DNA from 4 places in the Cronobacter condimenti 1330 genome. Region 1 is predicted to be linked to each of the others. Evidence: predicted binding sites of a transcription regulator. Region 1 holds the regulator's gene; each other region holds the start of a gene.

The links. The regulator PurR, encoded in region 1, represses purine synthesis genes. The targets are predictions, from matches to a motif close to CANGCAAACGTTTGCNTG.
Region 2: purE (5-(carboxyamino)imidazole ribonucleotide mutase) is a predicted target of PurR. The motif match lies at 2,519-2,536, and genes of this name have one in related genera.
Region 3: gcvT (glycine cleavage system aminomethyltransferase GcvT) is a predicted target of PurR. The motif match lies at 2,669-2,686, and genes of this name have one in related genera.
Region 4: AFK62_RS07110 (amino acid aminotransferase) is a predicted target of PurR. The motif match lies at 2,622-2,639, and genes of this name have one in related genera.

What each region holds. Positions count from the first base shown of each region.
Region 1 covers NZ_CP012264.1:1,943,991-1,948,202, forward strand. Annotated here, with positions in the region: gene punR (DNA-binding transcriptional activator PunR) at 109-1,023, shown strand; gene purR (HTH-type transcriptional repressor PurR) at 1,042-2,067, opposite strand; gene cydH (cytochrome bd-I oxidase subunit CydH) at 2,360-2,449, shown strand; gene AFK62_RS08930 (MFS transporter) at 2,714-3,880, shown strand; gene AFK62_RS08935 (C40 family peptidase) at 3,959-4,212, opposite strand, start outside.
Region 2 covers NZ_CP012264.1:1,199,654-1,203,865, forward strand. Annotated here, with positions in the region: gene AFK62_RS05480 (trans-sulfuration enzyme family protein) at 1-695, shown strand, start outside; gene purK (5-(carboxyamino)imidazole ribonucleotide synthase) at 862-1,929, opposite strand; gene purE (5-(carboxyamino)imidazole ribonucleotide mutase) at 1,926-2,435, opposite strand; gene lpxH (UDP-2,3-diacylglucosamine diphosphatase) at 2,569-3,291, opposite strand; gene ppiB (peptidylprolyl isomerase B) at 3,295-3,789, opposite strand; gene cysS (cysteine--tRNA ligase) at 3,966-4,212, shown strand, end outside.
Region 3 covers NZ_CP012264.1:3,542,495-3,546,706, forward strand. Annotated here, with positions in the region: gene gcvP (aminomethyl-transferring glycine dehydrogenase) at 1-938, opposite strand, end outside; gene gcvH (glycine cleavage system protein GcvH) at 1,069-1,458, opposite strand; gene gcvT (glycine cleavage system aminomethyltransferase GcvT) at 1,482-2,579, opposite strand; gene ubiI (FAD-dependent 2-octaprenylphenol hydroxylase) at 3,001-4,203, opposite strand.
Region 4 covers NZ_CP012264.1:1,559,177-1,563,388, forward strand. Annotated here, with positions in the region: gene AFK62_RS07100 (YcbK family protein) at 72-620, shown strand; gene AFK62_RS07105 (MBL fold metallo-hydrolase) at 660-1,307, shown strand; gene AFK62_RS07110 (amino acid aminotransferase) at 1,368-2,558, opposite strand; gene ompF (porin OmpF) at 2,744-3,829, opposite strand.

The DNA.
Region 1 (4,212 bases):
GTTAACTCACTTCTTAATACGCGAAAGAGCCAGGAGTGTACGGAGTGCAATCCGGCTTGTGAAACGCTAATATTTGCCGTTTCCGTTCAAATTTTTTGCAGGCAGAAAATGTGGTCCGAATATTCTCTTGAAGTGGTGGACGCCGTGGCGCGCAACGGCAGCTTCAGCGCGGCGGCGGCAGAACTTCACCGCGTGCCTTCTGCGGTCAGCTATACGGTACGTCAGCTCGAAGAGTGGCTCGCGGTAGCGCTCTTTGAGCGTCGGCACCGCGATGTGGTCCTGACGCCTGCGGGCAGCTGGTTTTTGCGTGAAGGACGTTCTGTTATCAAAAAAATGATGATCACCCGACAACAGTGCCAGCAGATAGCGAACGGCTGGCGCGGCCAGCTTTCCATCGCCGTGGACAATATTGTGCGCCCTGAACGTACCCGCCGTCTGGTACTCGATTTCTACCGACACTTTTCCGATGTGGAGTTACTGGTGTCGCAGGAGGTGTTTAACGGCGTCTGGGATGCCCTGGCCGACGGGCGCGTAGAGCTTGCCATCGGCGCCACGCAGGCTATCCCGGTCGGGGGCGGGCGCTTTGCGTTTCGCGATATGGGGGCGTTGAGCTGGCGCTGCGTGGTGGCGAGCCACCATCCGCTGGCACAACAGGCGGGCGCGTTGACTGACGATCAACTGCGCGATTACCCGTCGCTGGTGCTGGAGGATACCTCGCGCTCGCTGCCCAAACGCATCACCTGGCTTCTGGATAACCAACGGCGCGTGGTGGTGCCGGACTGGTACTGCGCTGCCGACGCGCTTGGCGAGGGGCTCTGTATCGGTATGGTGCCGACGCACTTTGCGAAGCCATGGCTTGATAGTGGGGCGTGGCACGCGCTGACGCTGGACAATCCCTTTCCTGATGCGGCCTGTTGCCTGACGTGGCGCCAGAGTGATGCCTCGCCCGCGCTGCGCTGGTTGCTTGATTATCTGGGGGACAGTGAAACGCTGAACCGGGAGTGGCTGCGGGAGCCTGCGTAAACAGGCTCCCGGCGGGGATTAACGACGATAGTCGCGGAACGGACCGTCCGCCACCGAGCGGCGTTCGATAAGGCGTGGATGCACCTCAATGGTCTGTGACTCTTCGCGTTTATTCACGATTCGGTCCAGCAGCATATTAAAGGCGGTCTGGCCCAGCGTCTCTTTTGGCTGATGAATTGTCGTCAGCGCCGGGCTAAAGAAGCGGGCGTTACGCACATTATCGTAGCCGATAATGGAAATATCCTGCGGCACGCGCAGCCCCATTTCATCCGCGGCGCAAATCGCGCCCATTGCCATGATATCACCGCCGCAGAAGACGGCTGTCGGGCGCTGCGGCTGCGAGAGGATCTGCTGCATCGCGCGGTAGCCGGATTCTGGCTCAAAATCGCCCTGCACAATCCAGTTTTCCGGCACGTTAATAGCTGCTTCTTCCAGTGCTTTCATAAAGCCGGAGAAACGTCCCACGCCGGTGTTGCGCTCAAGCTGGCCCGGGATCACGCCGATATCGCGATGCCCGCGCTCAATGAGATAACGACCCGCGAGATAACCGCCCTGAAAAGCGTTATCGATAACCGAGTCGGTGAAGTCCGCTTTGGCTTCGCCCCAGTCCATTACCACCATCGGAATGTGACGATACTCTTCAAGCGTTGCCAGCAGTGGCTCCGGGTATTCCGAGCACATCACCAGCAGGCCGTCCACACGCTTTTGCGCCATCATCGACAGGTACGCCCGCTGCTTTTCCAGATTGTTATGCGCGTTGCCAAGGATAAGCGTATAGCCTTTCGCAAAGCAGCTGTTTTCAACGGCTTCGATAATTTCTGCGAAATAGGGCGCTTCGCTGCTGGTCGCGAGTAGCCCGATAGATTTGGTGTGGTTCACCTTCAGGCTGCGCGCCACGGCGCTTGGCGAATAGTGTAATTCTTTAATCGCTGCCCATACCGCGTTGCGCGTCTCTTCCGCCACAAAACGGGTTTTGTTAATTACATGTGAGACTGTTGTTGTAGAAACGTTTGCTCGCTTCGCGACGTCTTTAATTGTTGCCATTAATAATTACTCCAGACCCCTGGCTGAGCCCTGTAAAATCACGGGTTAATCGTTTGCCTGTACACACCCCTGTGTGCCACGAGGGGACGTGCGGCATGCCGGGAAACGCGACATTTAGCGTGAGGAGGGGTCGATGGCCGGTACCGAATAAAGTAGCGACGAATTTTGGCTTATCTTTATCGAAAGGGGAAGAGGGAAAACGCATATCTGGTTAAATGTCGCAGGATTTTTCGGCCCGATTATGTAAAAATGCGCTCTACCTGTTTTTTGTGGGGTCTTTGAGGAGAATACCATGAGTACCGATCTGAAATTTTCGCTGGTGACGACTGTTGTTGTGCTGGGTTTAATTGTGGCAGGCGCGTTTACTGCCATCCTGCATTAAGCGTGTCGCGGGAGAACGCGTCCGTTCTCCCGCTCTCTTTATACAATTCCTGCGCTTAACGCACTTTCCTTCGCTGTTGCCTTTCTTTTTCACGTTATTCCCTTATGATTCGCTAATAACACTATTTGCGTAATCTTTAACATATACGCAATAATATTTTGCTGTTTTTGTTACTTATCGATTCGGTCTGAACATGCCATCCTTTCTGCGTCCTGCTGTTACGCCGGTGTATTCGGCGCTGTTGTACAATTTCTGGAGCAATTAATGAAAGTCAATTTCCCGTTACTGGCACTGGCTATTGGTGCTTTTGGCATTGGCACGACCGAATTTTCCCCGATGGGACTGCTGCCGGTGATAGCGAATGGCGTGAATGTGTCGATTCCCGCAGCCGGTATGCTGATAAGCGCCTATGCGGTCGGCGTGATGGTTGGCGCACCGCTTATGACGCTGCTGCTGTCGCATCGCGCCCGACGCAGTGCGCTCATTTTCCTGATGGCGATTTTTACCCTCGGCAATGTGCTCTCGGCCCTGGCACCTGACTACATGACGCTGATGGCGTCGCGCATCCTGACCAGTCTCAATCACGGCGCGTTCTTCGGGCTGGGTTCGGTCGTCGCGGCAAGTGTTGTGCCAAAACAGAAGCAGGCGAGCGCCGTGGCCACCATGTTTATGGGGTTGACTATCGCGAATATCGGTGGCGTTCCCGCCGCGACCTGGCTTGGTGAAACGATAGGCTGGCGTATGTCGTTTCTTGCGACCGCCGGGCTTGGGCTGGTGGCGATGGCGAGCCTCTGGTTCTCCCTGCCCAAAGGCGGCAGCGGCGAGCGTCCGGATGTGAAAAGCGAGCTGACGGTGCTGATGCACCCGCAGGTGGTAAGCGCGCTGCTGACCACGGTGCTTGGCGCCGGCGCGATGTTCACGCTCTATACCTACATCGCGCCGGTGTTGCACCACATCACTGATGCCAGTGCGGCATTCGTGACCGCAATGCTTGTGCTGATAGGCGTCGGGTTTTCCATCGGCAACTATCTGGGGGGCCGCCTCGCGGATCGCTCAGTGAGCGGTACGCTGAAGGGCTTTCTGCTGCTGCTTATCGTTATCATGGCAGCGATCCCCTGGCTTGCGAAAACCGAAATCGGCGCGGCGATCGCCATGGTGGTCTGGGGAGCAGCGACGTTCGCTGTGGTGCCGCCGCTGCAGATGCGCGTGATGCGCGTGGCCAGCGAAGCGCCGGGACTGTCCTCTTCGGTAAATATCGGTGCGTTTAATCTTGGCAACGCGCTGGGTGCGGCGGCGGGTGGTGCGGTCATTCATGCGGGGCTTGGCTACAGCGTGGTGCCGGTCATGGGGGCGCTGATTGCCGCACTTGGCTTACTGCTGGTGCTGCTTTCCAGCCGCCGGGAGGCGCAAACGGCGTGCCGTGTTGAATAATGCCAGCACGTCATAAAAAGCAAAACGGAGAAGGGGGACCTTCTCCGTTTTTTTATGATCACGGTAACGTGAGTGCGGTCAGCGGATCGTACGTGGGGTCATCACGCGGCGGGCGCCGACGTAATGGCGCTGCCAGTAATCTTCGCTCAGTGAGGTTATCTGGATTTCCTGACCGCTGCGCGGTGACTGAATGAATTTGCCGTTACCAACATAAACGCCCACGTGGTCCGCCGTGCCGCGGCCCTGGGTGCGGAAGAACACCAGATCGCCACTTTCCAGCTCGCCGCGGTTCACCGGCGCGGCATCACGCAGGTGATACATTTCGTTCGCCG
Region 2 (4,212 bases), 740 kb from region 1:
TTGCCGATCTGGAAGCCATCGCCGGGCTGGCGCGACGCCACGGTATAATCAGCGTGGCGGATAATACCTTTGCGTCACCGGCAATCCACCGCCCGCTCGCCCTCGGCTTCGATATCGTGGTGCATTCCGCTACCAAATACCTGAATGGCCATTCCGATGTGGTGGCGGGGCTGGCGGTCGTTGGTGATAACGCGGCGCTTGCACAGCAGCTCGGGTATCTGCAAAACGCCGTCGGCGGGGTGCTCGACCCGTTCAGCAGCTTCCTGACGCTGCGCGGCATTCGCACGCTGGCGCTGCGGATGGAGCGCCACAGCGTCAACGCGCTGAAAATCGCCCAGTGGCTGGAGCAGCATCCGCAGATTGAACAGGTTTTCTTCCCGTGGCTTGAAAGCCATCCGCAACACGCACTGGCGCGCCGTCAGATGGCGCTTGCTGGCGGCATGATTTCTGTCGTGGTGCGCGGCGATGAGGCGCGCGCGGCGCGGATTATCCAGAAGCTACGGTTGTTTACGCTTGCGGAAAGCTTAGGCGGCGTGGAGAGCCTGGTCAGCCAGCCATTTAGCATGACGCACGCCTCTATCCCGCTGGAACAACGGCTGGCGAAGGGGATTACGCCGCAGTTAATTCGGTTATCCGTGGGCATTGAAGAGGCAGACGACCTGATTGCCGATCTCGAACAGGCGCTGGAGGAATAAGGTCTGCAGGGCGGCGACGAGGGGAGGGTGCTCACCGGCTTGTTTTAACGGTGCGTGTAGATCCCCTCGCGCCAGCCCTCCCTAAAAGAGAGAAAAGGGAGAAAATGGAATATTCGCCATCCCAACGGCAGGCATAAAAAAGGCACCTCTCAGGGTGCCTTTACTTTTACCGTAACAGCGCCTGCGCCCAGGCGATGCCGCTGGCGTACTCGGGCGGCAGCAGCGGCGCGAGCGCCTCCAGCGTGGCGTCAATCAGCGCCGGCTCGTTGTCGCTGAGGTTAAGGTGGCCGACCTTGCGACCTTCACGCACCTCTTTGTCGTACCAGTGCAGATGCACCAGCGGCAGCTTGAGCCAGTCGTAATTGAGATCGCTGCCAATCAGATTCACCATCACCGACGGGCTGCTGACTACCGGTTGCGGCAACGGCAGGCCGGTGATGGCGCGCAGGTGCAGCTCGAACTGGCTGATGGACGCGCCGTTCTGTGTCCAGTGACCGCTGTTATGCACGCGCGGCGCCAGCTCGTTAATCAACAGGCCCTGCGGCGTCACGAAGCATTCCATCGCCATCACGCCCACGTAATTCAGCTCATCCATAATGGCGCGCAGCATAGTTTCCGCCTGATCCTGCTGCGTGGCATTCGCTTTCGGGAAAGCGACACTCGTGCGCAGAATGCCGTCCTGATGCAGGTTATGCGTCAGCGGATAGAACACGGCGCGACCATCATGGGCGCGCGCGCCGACCAGCGACACCTCGCCAGAAAAATGGATGCCCTGCTCAACGATACATTCGCCATAACACTCGGCAGGCAGCGTGTCGGCGTCATGCTCACGCAGACGCCACTGTCCGCGGCCGTCATACCCACCGGTGCGGCGCTTCACGATGGCCAGCTCGCCGAGGCGGCTGAACACCTGCGGCCATTCGCTGCGATCGGCCAGTAACTGCCAGGGCGCGGTCGGCAGAGAAAGTTTGTCCAGAAGCTGTTTCTGCGTGAGACGGTCGGCGATAAGCGGGAAAACGTCGCGGTTTACGAAAGCCTGATGACGCGCCAGCTCGCGGGTCAGGGCGGTTTCCGGCCAGCGTTCGATCTCGGCGGTGATAACGCTCTGGGCGAACGGCACCGCCTGCGGATCGGCATCCAGCCCGACTGGCCAGACGCGAATGCCGAGCGGCTCGCCCGCCTGGCGGAGCATTCTGCCGAGCTGGCCGTTACCCAACACACAGACCTGTTTCATGCATCCCCCCGTGGGTCCGGGTTCTCCAGCACCTCGTCGGTCTGCTTTTGGCGCCAGGTCTCAAGGCGCGCCAGCAGGGCGCTGTCGTGCTGCGCCAGAATTTGTGCGGCGAGCAGTGCGGCATTGGCCGCGCCCGCTTTGCCGATAGCCAGCGTGCCGACCGGAATACCGCGCGGCATTTGTACAATAGAGTAGAGGCTGTCCAGCCCGCTTAACGCCGCGCTCTGCACCGGCACGCCCAGCACCGGGACCAGCGTTTTAGCCGCGATCATGCCCGGCAGATGCGCAGCCCCGCCTGCGCCCGCGATAATCACCTGAAACCCCTTATCCTGTGCGCTTTCGGCGAAGCTGAACAGTTTGTCGGGGGTGCGGTGGGCGGAGACGACTTCGACATGATGAGGCACATCGAGAGCATCAAGAATTTCTGCGGCAAACTGCATGGTGGCCCAGTCGCTTCTGGAACCCATGACGATGGCGATACGCGCCGGGGTATGGCTGGAGGACATACGTCTCAAAACTCCTGTGGTCAGGCGGCAAAATGAACGGGGTCGCCGTTATGAGGGGTTCGAGAATAGCACGGATAACAGGCAAGGAAAACGGTTGCGTACGCGTGCGAAAGGCAAAAAAGCAGCACGCGATTCAGAAAGGAAAGGCGAGCAGTTCTACGTCGTCAGGGGTGACTTTTATCATTGAGCCTTCGGTGTGCCAGGCGCCTAATACTACGCGATGCGCGGGCTGGCCGTTAGCCTCAAGCGGATGGACAGCAGGCCTGTGAGTATGACCGTGGATAAGCCACTGCACGTGATGACGCGTCATCGCCTCGACCACCGCTTGCGGGTTCACGTCCATGATCGCGAGATCTTTCTGGCTGTTGGAGGCTTTACTACCGGCGCGCATTTTGGCGGCGATACGGCGGCGCAGTCGCAGGGGCAGGGCGAGGAAGGCTTTTTGTATCCACGGCTTATGCACTTTCGCGCGAAATGCCTGATAACCAGCGTCGTCGGTGCAGAGTGTGTCGCCGTGCATAATCAGCACGCGTCTGCCGTAGAGGTCGAGCACCTTTTCTTCTGGCAAAAGCTGCATTCCGCTTTCATGTGCGAAGCGGCGGCCCAGCAGAAAATCGCGGTTGCCGTGAATGAAATAGCAAGGAACGCCGGCATCGCTTAACGCACGCAGGGCGGCCGCGATATCGCGGTGCAGCGGCTCGGGGTCGTCATCGCCAATCCAGGCTTCGAAGAGATCGCCAAGAATGTAAAGCGCATCCGCCTCACGCGCTGTGCCGGCTAAAAAACGCAGAAAACCGGCGGTAATCGCCGGTTCTTCTGAGGACAGATGAAGATCTGCAATAAAGAGCGTCGCCACGAATTACTCGCTGACGGTTACGCGCTCAATAATCACGTCTTCTTTAGGCACATCCTGATGCATGCCGCTGCGGCCGGTAGAAACGCCTTTGATTTTATCAACCACGTCCATGCCTTCGACCACTTCTGCGAACACGCAGTAGCCCCAACCTTGCATGCTTTCGCCGCTGAAGTTCAGGAAGTCGTTATCCGCCACGTTGATGAAGAACTGGGCAGTCGCAGAGTGCGGTGCCTGCGTGCGCGCCATGGCCAGCGTACCGCGGGTGTTCTTCAGGCCGTTGTTGGCTTCGTTTTTGATAGGATCTTTGGTGCTTTTTTGTTTCATGCCCGGCTCAAAGCCGCCGCCCTGAATCATAAAGCCGTTGATAACACGATGGAAAATGGTGTTGTCGTAGAAACCTTCGCGGCAATAGTCCAGAAAGTTTTTTACCGTTTCCGGCGCTTTGTCATCAAAAGTTTTGATTACGATGTCGCCGTGATTGGTGTGAAAAGTAACCATGTCTGCATCCTGTTTTGTTTCAGTGGTGCTTCGGCTTCTGAAAGAAGCCACAGTAGGAGGGTGTTATAGCATAACTCACCGCTTGCTTCACCTTGCAAAGTGGGGTGCTTGCGGTTTCAATTATGGGTAATATAGGGGTTTTATCTGCTTACCACACACTGACACGGAAACTTCTGATGTTAAAAATCTTCAATACCATGAGTCGCCAGAAAGAAGAATTTAAGCCTATTCATGCCGGGGAAGTCGGCATGTACGTGTGTGGTATTACCGTTTATGACCTCTGTCACATTGGCCATGGCCGCACCTTTATCGCCTTTGATGTCGTTGCGCGTTACCTGCGTTTTCTCGGCTATAAGCTGAAATATGTCCGCAATATTACCGATATTGACGACAAAATCATCAAGCGCGCTAACGAGAACGGCG
Region 3 (4,212 bases), 1.6 Mb from region 1:
GCGGTGCGTCCGGCGGCATCTTTCGACACACCGATGATGCGCCCGGGCATGGAACGTTTAAACTCGTCGCTTGCGGCGAAGAATGCCGCATGCGGACCACCGTAGCCCATCGGCACGCCGAAGCGCTGGGCGGAGCCGAAGACAATATCTGCGCCCTGCTTGCCCGGCGCCGTCAGCAGCACCAGCGCCATAAAATCTGCCGCCACGCTCACAATGACTTTGCGGGATTTCAGCTCGCTCATCAGTTCGCGATAGTCATGCACTTCGCCGGTGGTGCCGACCTGCTGCAACAGCACGCCAAACAAGTCCTGATGATCGAGCGCCTTTTGCGCCTCGTCGACAATCACCTCAAAACCAAAGGTTTCAGCACGGGTGCGCACCACATCCAGCGTTTGCGGATGAATATCGGCGGCGACGAAGAAACGGTTGGCGTTTTTCAGTTTGCTGACGCGTTTGGCCATCGCCATCGCTTCCGCCGCCGCGGTCGCTTCATCGAGCAGCGAAGCGGAGGCGATATCCAGCCCGGTCAGATCCAGCGTCACCTGCTGGAAATTGAGCAGCGCCTCCAGACGCCCTTGCGACACCTCCGGCTGATAAGGCGTATAGGCCGTGTACCAGCCTGGGTTTTCCAGCATGTTACGCAGAATAACCGGCGGGGTGTGTACCGCCGCGTAGCCCATGCCGATATAGTTTTTAAAGCGCTTGTTACGCCCGGCGATGGCTTTGAGCTCCGCCAGTGCGGCGAACTCGGTTGCGGCGTCGCCGACATCAGGCGGCGTATCAAGCTGAATATCCGCAGGAACGATTTGCGAAATCAGCGCATCCAGCGAGTCGGCGCCAACGGTGCGCAGCATCTCCTGCTGCTGGTCAACACCCGGTCCGATATGACGCTCAATAAACGCGTCGCGATTTTCCAGGTGGCTCAGGGTCTGGGTCATGGGCGATATTTCCTGAAACGTGCAGTGAGGCAAATAAATGCGATGGTCAGTTCTGCTCCCTTGCGGAAGCGGCGCGTGCCATGTCGTGCACGCGCCTGCCCCTGGATTGCCAGAGGCGTAATGCCGTGAATTACTCGTCTTCTAACAGCGCTTCATACGCGCTCGCGTCCAGCAGCGCGGTCACTTCGGCTTCGTCGCTGGCTTTGATTTTGAAAATCCAGCCCTGGCCGTACGGCTCGCTGTTCACCAGCTCCGGGGCATCGCTCAGCGCATCGTTGACAGCGACAATCTCGCCACTTACCGGCGCGTAGATGTCAGAGGCCGCTTTCACGGATTCCGCCACCGCGCAGTCGTCACCCGCGCTGACGGTCGCGCCGACTTCCGGCAGGTCAACAAACACCATGTCACCCAGGAGCTCCTGCGCATGCTCCGTGATCCCGACGGTGTAAGTGCCGTCAGCTTCTTTACGCAGCCACTCGTGTTCTTTGCTGTATTTCAGTTCGTTTGGCACATTGCTCATTGCTTCTCTCCTGATAACAAAACTTACTGCGCGACCGGCTTACCGGCGCGTACGAAAACGGGTTTAGTGACCTTCACAGGCATTTCGCGGTTGCGGATCTGCACAATGGCAGTATCGCCGATACCCGCAGGAACGCGAGCCAGCGCGATGCTGTAGCCAAGCGTTGGCGAGAACGTGCCGCTGGTGATAATGCCTTCGCAGGCGTTGCCCTGGGCATCGGTAAAACGCACTGGCAGGCCGCCGCGCAGCACGCCTTTTTCCGTCATGACAAGACCAACCAGCTGTTCAGTGCCATTGTCACGCTGGGCTTCCAGCGCGTCGCGACCAATAAAAGCGCGATCTTCCGGCTGCCAGGCGATGGTCCAGCCCATATTGGCGGCAAGCGGCGAGACGCCTTCATCCATCTCCTGACCGTAAAGATTCATGCCCGTTTCAAGACGCAGCGTGTCGCGCGCGCCAAGGCCGCACGGTTTCACGCCCGCGTCGACTAACTGGCTCCAGAAGCCCGCTGCTTTTTCATTAGGCATCGCGATTTCATACCCCGCCTCGCCGGTATAACCGGTTGTGGCGATAAACAGGTCATCGGCCTGCACACCGAAAAACGGCTTCATGCCCTCTACGGCTTTACGCTGGGCGTCGTTAAAAAGCGTGGCGGCTTTCGCCTGCGCGTTCGGGCCCTGAACGGCAATAAGAGAGAGATCGTCACGCACAGTTACAGATACGTCGTAGGGCTCAGCATGCTCGTTTATCCAGGCGAGGTCTTTTTCACGGGTGGCGGAGTTCACTACGAGGCGGAAATAATCTTCCGTCATAAAGTAGACAATCAGATCATCAATGACACCCGCTGAGGCGTTGAGCATCGCGGTGTAGAGCGCTTTACCCGGCTGAGTGAGCTTCGCTACGTCGTTGGCGAGCAGGTTGCGCAGGAATTCACGGGTGCGCGCGCCGCGCAAGTCGACAATGGTCATGTGGGAGACATCAAACATTCCCGCGTCATTACGCACCGCGTGGTGCTCATCAATCTGCGAGCCGTAGTGCAGTGGCATCATCCAGCCATGGAAATCCACCATGCGCGCGCCACAGAGGTTGTGCTGTTCATACAACGGGGTTTGTTGAGCCATCTTGTCCTCATCCTGTCAGCCTGTGTGGTGTGGGTTTCGGCGGTGAAACGCCCTGAATGAAACCCGACGTCATGGCCGATCCCGGCCACGACGCAAACGTTATCTTGCGTCTGAACTTATCACCGAATGTGGCCTTAAACCATAAGCCAGACTGAGCCATCAGATTAGCTTATGACCAGAGATCGCTTATCTGGTGGCAGAATTAAACACTGGCTGAAGGGTTTCAGGTGGCGTCGAAACGCTAATGGCGTGCCGAATTTTTAATATAAGCGCGCTGAAATCGCTGTTTTACCGCAAAAAAACGAGAACGCGGAAAAAGAAGAGATTAGAAAAAGTAATCCGAAAAAGAGAGTGAAATTAGAATATTTCAAACGGGGAGAGGCTTCTCTTTCCGCTTGCCGGAAAGAGAAGTGTGACGCAGTTAACGCAACCAGTCAGGGAGGTCATTCAGGCCCATCGCCTGGCGAATCAGCTGTGGTTTAACACCCGGCAATTTATCAGCGAGTGTCAGGCCCAGATCGCGCAGCAGCTTTTTCGCCGGGTTCGAGCCGGAAAAGAGTTCGCGAAAGCCTTGCATGCCTGCAAGCATCATCGCCGCGGCGTGCTTGCGGCTGCGCTCGTAGCGCCGAAGATAGAGATGCTGGCCAATATCTTTGCCCTGTTGGTGCAGACGCCGCAGTTCGCTTATCAGTTCCGCCGCATCCATAAAGCCGAGGTTCACCCCCTGCCCCGCGAGCGGATGGATGGTGTGGGCTGCATCGCCGACCAGCGCCAGGCGGTGCGCCGCGAACTGGCGCGCATAACGGCCGGTAAGCGGAAAAACCTGACGATCGCTCTCAAGGGTACATAAGCCAAGACGATTATCGAACGCCACGCAGAGTGCCTGATTAAACGCTGACACCGGCGCCTGCTGCATCCGATCCGCCTCCTGCGGCGACAGCGACCAGACAATAGAACAAAGGTGCGGATCGCTAAGCGGCAGAAACGCCAGAATACCGTCGCCGTGAAACGCCTGTCGCGCTACAGCGCCATGCGGCTCGGCGGTTCGAATGGTCGCGACCAGCGCATGATGCTGATAATCCCAGGAGGTGAGCGGAATTTCCGCCTTCGCACGCAGCCAGGAGTTCGCGCCGTCGGCACCGACCACCAGCCGCGCGGTTAGCATATTGCCATCTTCAAGGGTAATGAACGCTTCGTTTTCGCCCCATGCGACCTGTTGCAGCGTCGCGGGCGCCATCAGCGTGACTGATTTGCTCTGTTGCGCCTTTTGCCAGAGCGCATAGTGGATAACCTGGTTTTCAATAATGTGCCCGAGATGACTGAAGCCAAACGCCTCGTCGTCAAACGCGATACGTCCGAAACTGTCTTTCTCCCAGACTTCCATGCCGTGATAGGCCGCTGCACGCTGGCGGGTTATCCCATCCCAGACGTCAAGCCGTTTGAGCAGCGCCTCGCTGGCGGCGTTGATTGCCGATACACGAAGCGCCGGAGGCGCTGTCGCATCCAGCGGCTCCGGGGCATGCTGTTCAAGCACCGCGACGCGCAGCCCGCTGCCTTCCAGCCCGCAGGCAACCGCCAGCCCGACCATGCCGCCGCCGACAATCGCTACATCTACACTTTGCACATTCGACTC
Region 4 (4,212 bases), 380 kb from region 1:
GGCGGTTAAGGTGCCACTCGTGCGCCAGAAGTGCATAGTTATTGTTCATATTGATTGTAGACCTGAATATCATGGATAAAATTGACGCTCATCGCCGCAAACTGCTGGCGTTTAGCGGTGCCGCTCTCGGCGCTGCAATACTGCCCACGCCTGCGTTTGCAACCCTGTCGACGCCGCGACCGCGTATTCTTACGCTGAATAACTTACATACCGGCGAATCGATTAAGGCCGAATTTTTCGATGGCCGGGGCTATATTCAGGATGAATTAGCAAAGCTTAACCATTTCTTTCGTGATTACCGGGCGAATAAGGTAAAAGCGATTGACCCCCGATTATTTGATCAGCTGTTCCGCCTGCAGGGGCTGCTCGGCACGCGTAAGCCAGTCCAGCTGATCTCCGGCTATCGCTCCGTTGATACCAACAACGAACTGCGCTCGAAAAGCCGCGGTGTGGCAAAGCACAGCTACCACACCAAAGGCCAGGCGATGGATTTTCATATCGAAGGTATTTCGTTAAGCAATATTCGCAAAGCGGCGTTATCTCTGCGCGCCGGTGGTGTAGGATACTACCCCAGCAGTAACTTTGTGCATATTGATACCGGGCCGCTAAGGCACTGGTAATTAACGACCCCGGCAAGCGCGCCGGGTAAAAGGAGCGGTATGAACTATCATATTATTCCGGTAACGGCGTTCGCCCAGAACTGCTCGTTAATCTGGTGTGAGGAGACGCAACAGGCGGCGCTGGTCGATCCCGGCGGCGATGCGCAGCGCATTAAAGAGGAAGTCGCCCAGAAGGGTGTTGTGCTGCAGCAGATCCTGTTAACGCACGGTCATCTTGACCATGTCGGCGCGGCGGCGGAGCTTGCGGCGCATTATGGCATCCCCATTGTCGGCCCGGAAAAAGAAGATGAGTTCTGGCTACAGGGTTTACCCGCCCAGAGCCGTATGTTTGGCCTTGATGAATGTCAGCCGCTGACGCCGGACCGCTGGCTCAGTGAAGGCGATACGGTGAATGTAGGAAATATCACGCTTGGCGTGCTGCATTGTCCAGGCCATACGCCAGGCCATATCGTCTTTTTTGACGTGCAGTCCCACTTGCTGGTTTCGGGCGATGTCATCTTTAAAGGCGGTGTAGGGCGCAGTGATTTCCCGCGCGGCGATCACAGTCAGCTTATTGATTCCATTAAACGTAAGCTGCTGCCGCTTGGCGATGACGTCACCTTTATTCCCGGCCATGGCCCGATGTCCACGCTCGGCCATGAGCGTCTGCATAATCCTTTCCTGCAGGATGAAATGCCGGTTTGGTAAGTTACTCCCTGCCAATAAAAAGGGCCGCATAGCGCGGCCCTTTTACTTTTTAGCGTGACATTACAGCACGGCAACGATAGCTTCGCACAGCGGCGCCATGTTGTCCGGCGTCATGCCCGCCACGTTTACACGACCAGACGCAACCGCGTAAACGCCGAATTCTTCACGAAGACGCAGCACCTGCTCTTTGGTGAGGCCGCTGAAAGAGAACATGCCGTTCTGTTTGGTGATGAAGCTGAAGTCGCGGTTCGCGCCTTTCTCCGCAAGCGTATTCACAAACAGCTGGCGCATACGCTGGATGCGCTGGCGCATGTCGGTCAGCTCCTGCTCCCACATCGTACGTAACGCTTCGTTGCTAAGGATAGTCGCAACCACCGATGCACCGTGTGCCGGCGGGTTGGAGTAGTTAGCGCGAATGCACGATTTCATCTGGCTGAACGCGCGATCTGCGGCGTCGGTATCGGCCGCGACCAGCGTACAGGCACCCACGCGCTCGTTATACAGGCCGAAGTTTTTGGAGAAGGAGCTTGCGACGATAAGCTCTTGATGCAGTGCGGCGAACGCACGCAGGCCTTCGGCATCTTCCTCCAGACCGCGGGCGAAGCCCTGGTAGGCGAAGTCAAACAGCGGCAGCCAGCCTTTTTCAACGGACAGTTTGGCCAGCTGTTCCCACTGTTCGAGTGTGGGGTCAATGCCGGTCGGGTTGTGGCAGCAGCCGTGGAACAGTACGACATCACCCGCTTGCGCTTCCTGCAGGCTGTTCAAAAGCCCGTCAAAATCGAGGGTATGGTTTGCGGCGTCGTAGTAAGCGTATTCGCGCACTTCCAGCCCGGCGGAGTTAAACACGCCTTTATGGTTCGGCCAGCTCGGGTTAGAGACCCAGACGCGCTTCACGTCGGTGTTTTTCGCGAGGAAATCTGCCGCGACGCGCAGCGCGCCGGTACCGCCCGGAGTCTGCGCCGTACGGGCGCGTTTATTGTTAATGATGTGGCTGCCTTTACCGAACAGCAGTTCCTGCGTGCAGCGGCCGAATTCGGGAATACCGTCAATGCCGAGGTAGTTTTTGGTGGTTTCATTTTCCAGCAGATATTGTTCTGCTTTTTTAACGCTGGTCAGAACCGGGGTCTTACCGGTTTCATCCTTGTAAACACCAATGCCTAAGTTAATTTTGGTCGGGCGGTCGTCGGCACGAAACAGATCGGCCAGGCCAAGGATCGGGTCGGCTGGGGCGGCGGTAATGTTCTCAAACATGACGAGGTTCCATTGTGATTTCAGAAGGGAAATTCGCTATCAGGTTAACGGGAGATTTACAAAATGCCAACCGTTTGCCCGGAAAAGTTACATGGATCGCAAAAGTCGGCAGAATTTTCTTTTACCCATAAAAAAACAGGGCCGAAGCCCTGTTTTTTCGCTATCAGACAACGAGGTTGTGCTGATTAGAACTGGTAAACGATACCCACTGCGGCGGTGTTGTCAGAACCTACGCCCAGTTTGTTGTCGCTGTCGATCTGGTTGATGATGTAATCAACATAGGTGGACATATTTTTGTTGAAGTAGTAAGTCGCGCCAACTTCGATATAGTTGATGAATTCTTCGCTACCAATGCCCTCAACATCTTTCGCTTTAGATTTGTAGTAAGCGATAGACGGACGCAGGCCGAAATCGAACTGGTACTGAGCAACAACAGAGAAGTCCTGAGTTTTATTTGCGTAACCGTTAGTGATACGGGTAGCATTGCGGGTTTCACCATACAGTGCAGCCAGATAGATGTTGTTAGCATCATATTTCACACCGGTTGCCCACTGTTCAGCTTTAGCACCTTTACCGCGAGCCAGAGTTTCCTGAGCGTTGGTACGGTCAGCAGCGCCGTAGCCACCGATAACACTGAAACCATCAAATTCGTAACCCAGAGAGGTTGCCCAGCCGTCACCGTTGGAACGCTGGATATCAGCAATAGAGCCAGCACGCTCATTTTTGCCCAGATACTGAACACCGAAGCTCAGGCCATCTACCAGGCCAAAGAAGTTGCTGTTACGGTAAGTTGCCAGACCACCGTTACGGCCAGCAAAGAAGTTATCGCTGGCACCAGTGTCGCCACCGAACTCAGGCAGCATATCGGTTACGCCGATAGCATCGTATACCAGGCCGTAGTTACGACCATAGTCGAAAGAACCGAAGTCACCGAATTTCAGACCAGCAAATGCCAGACGGGTTTTATTTCCGTTCTGAACGCCAGTACCGCTTTCAGCATTGTTACCCTGGAAATTATATTCCCACTGGCCGTAACCGGTCAGTTGGTCATTGATCTGCGTCTCACCTTTAAAACCAAGACGGGCATACGTTCTGTCGCCGTTGCCATCATAACCGTTTGCGCCATTGTCTTTAGTAAAATAGTGCAGACCTACTGCTTTACCGTAAATATCTACTTTGTTGCCGTCTTTATTATAGATTTCTGCAGCGTTTGCTGCACCGGCTACCAGCAGGGCAGGGATAACCACTGCCAGGATATTGCGCTTCATCATTATTTATTACCCTCATTGGTTTTTTTGAACACCTGCCACTGCCGTCAATAATTCATTACGGAACTATTGATGAGAGTTTGGTGTCTTTCTGTGTCTGTCTGGCATCTTTCCATTCATATAATCGTTTCGCTACCCTGAAAGTGCTACAAATGTCTAAATCAGGTAACAAAAAGAAATATTGTGTAAGATTTTGTTAATGGGAGGGGACTTTGTGAGAGACCTCAAATTTATTACTTAAGTGAATAAATTTCGGCCATTCCTTTCTTATATATATGAAAAACTTATCATTAATTTTGATAAGCTGCATTTTTATACAATTGTAAGCAGTAACGGTTTTTTATTGCCGAGCAAGGATGGAAGTCTGGATGGCTGTGGAAGTTGTG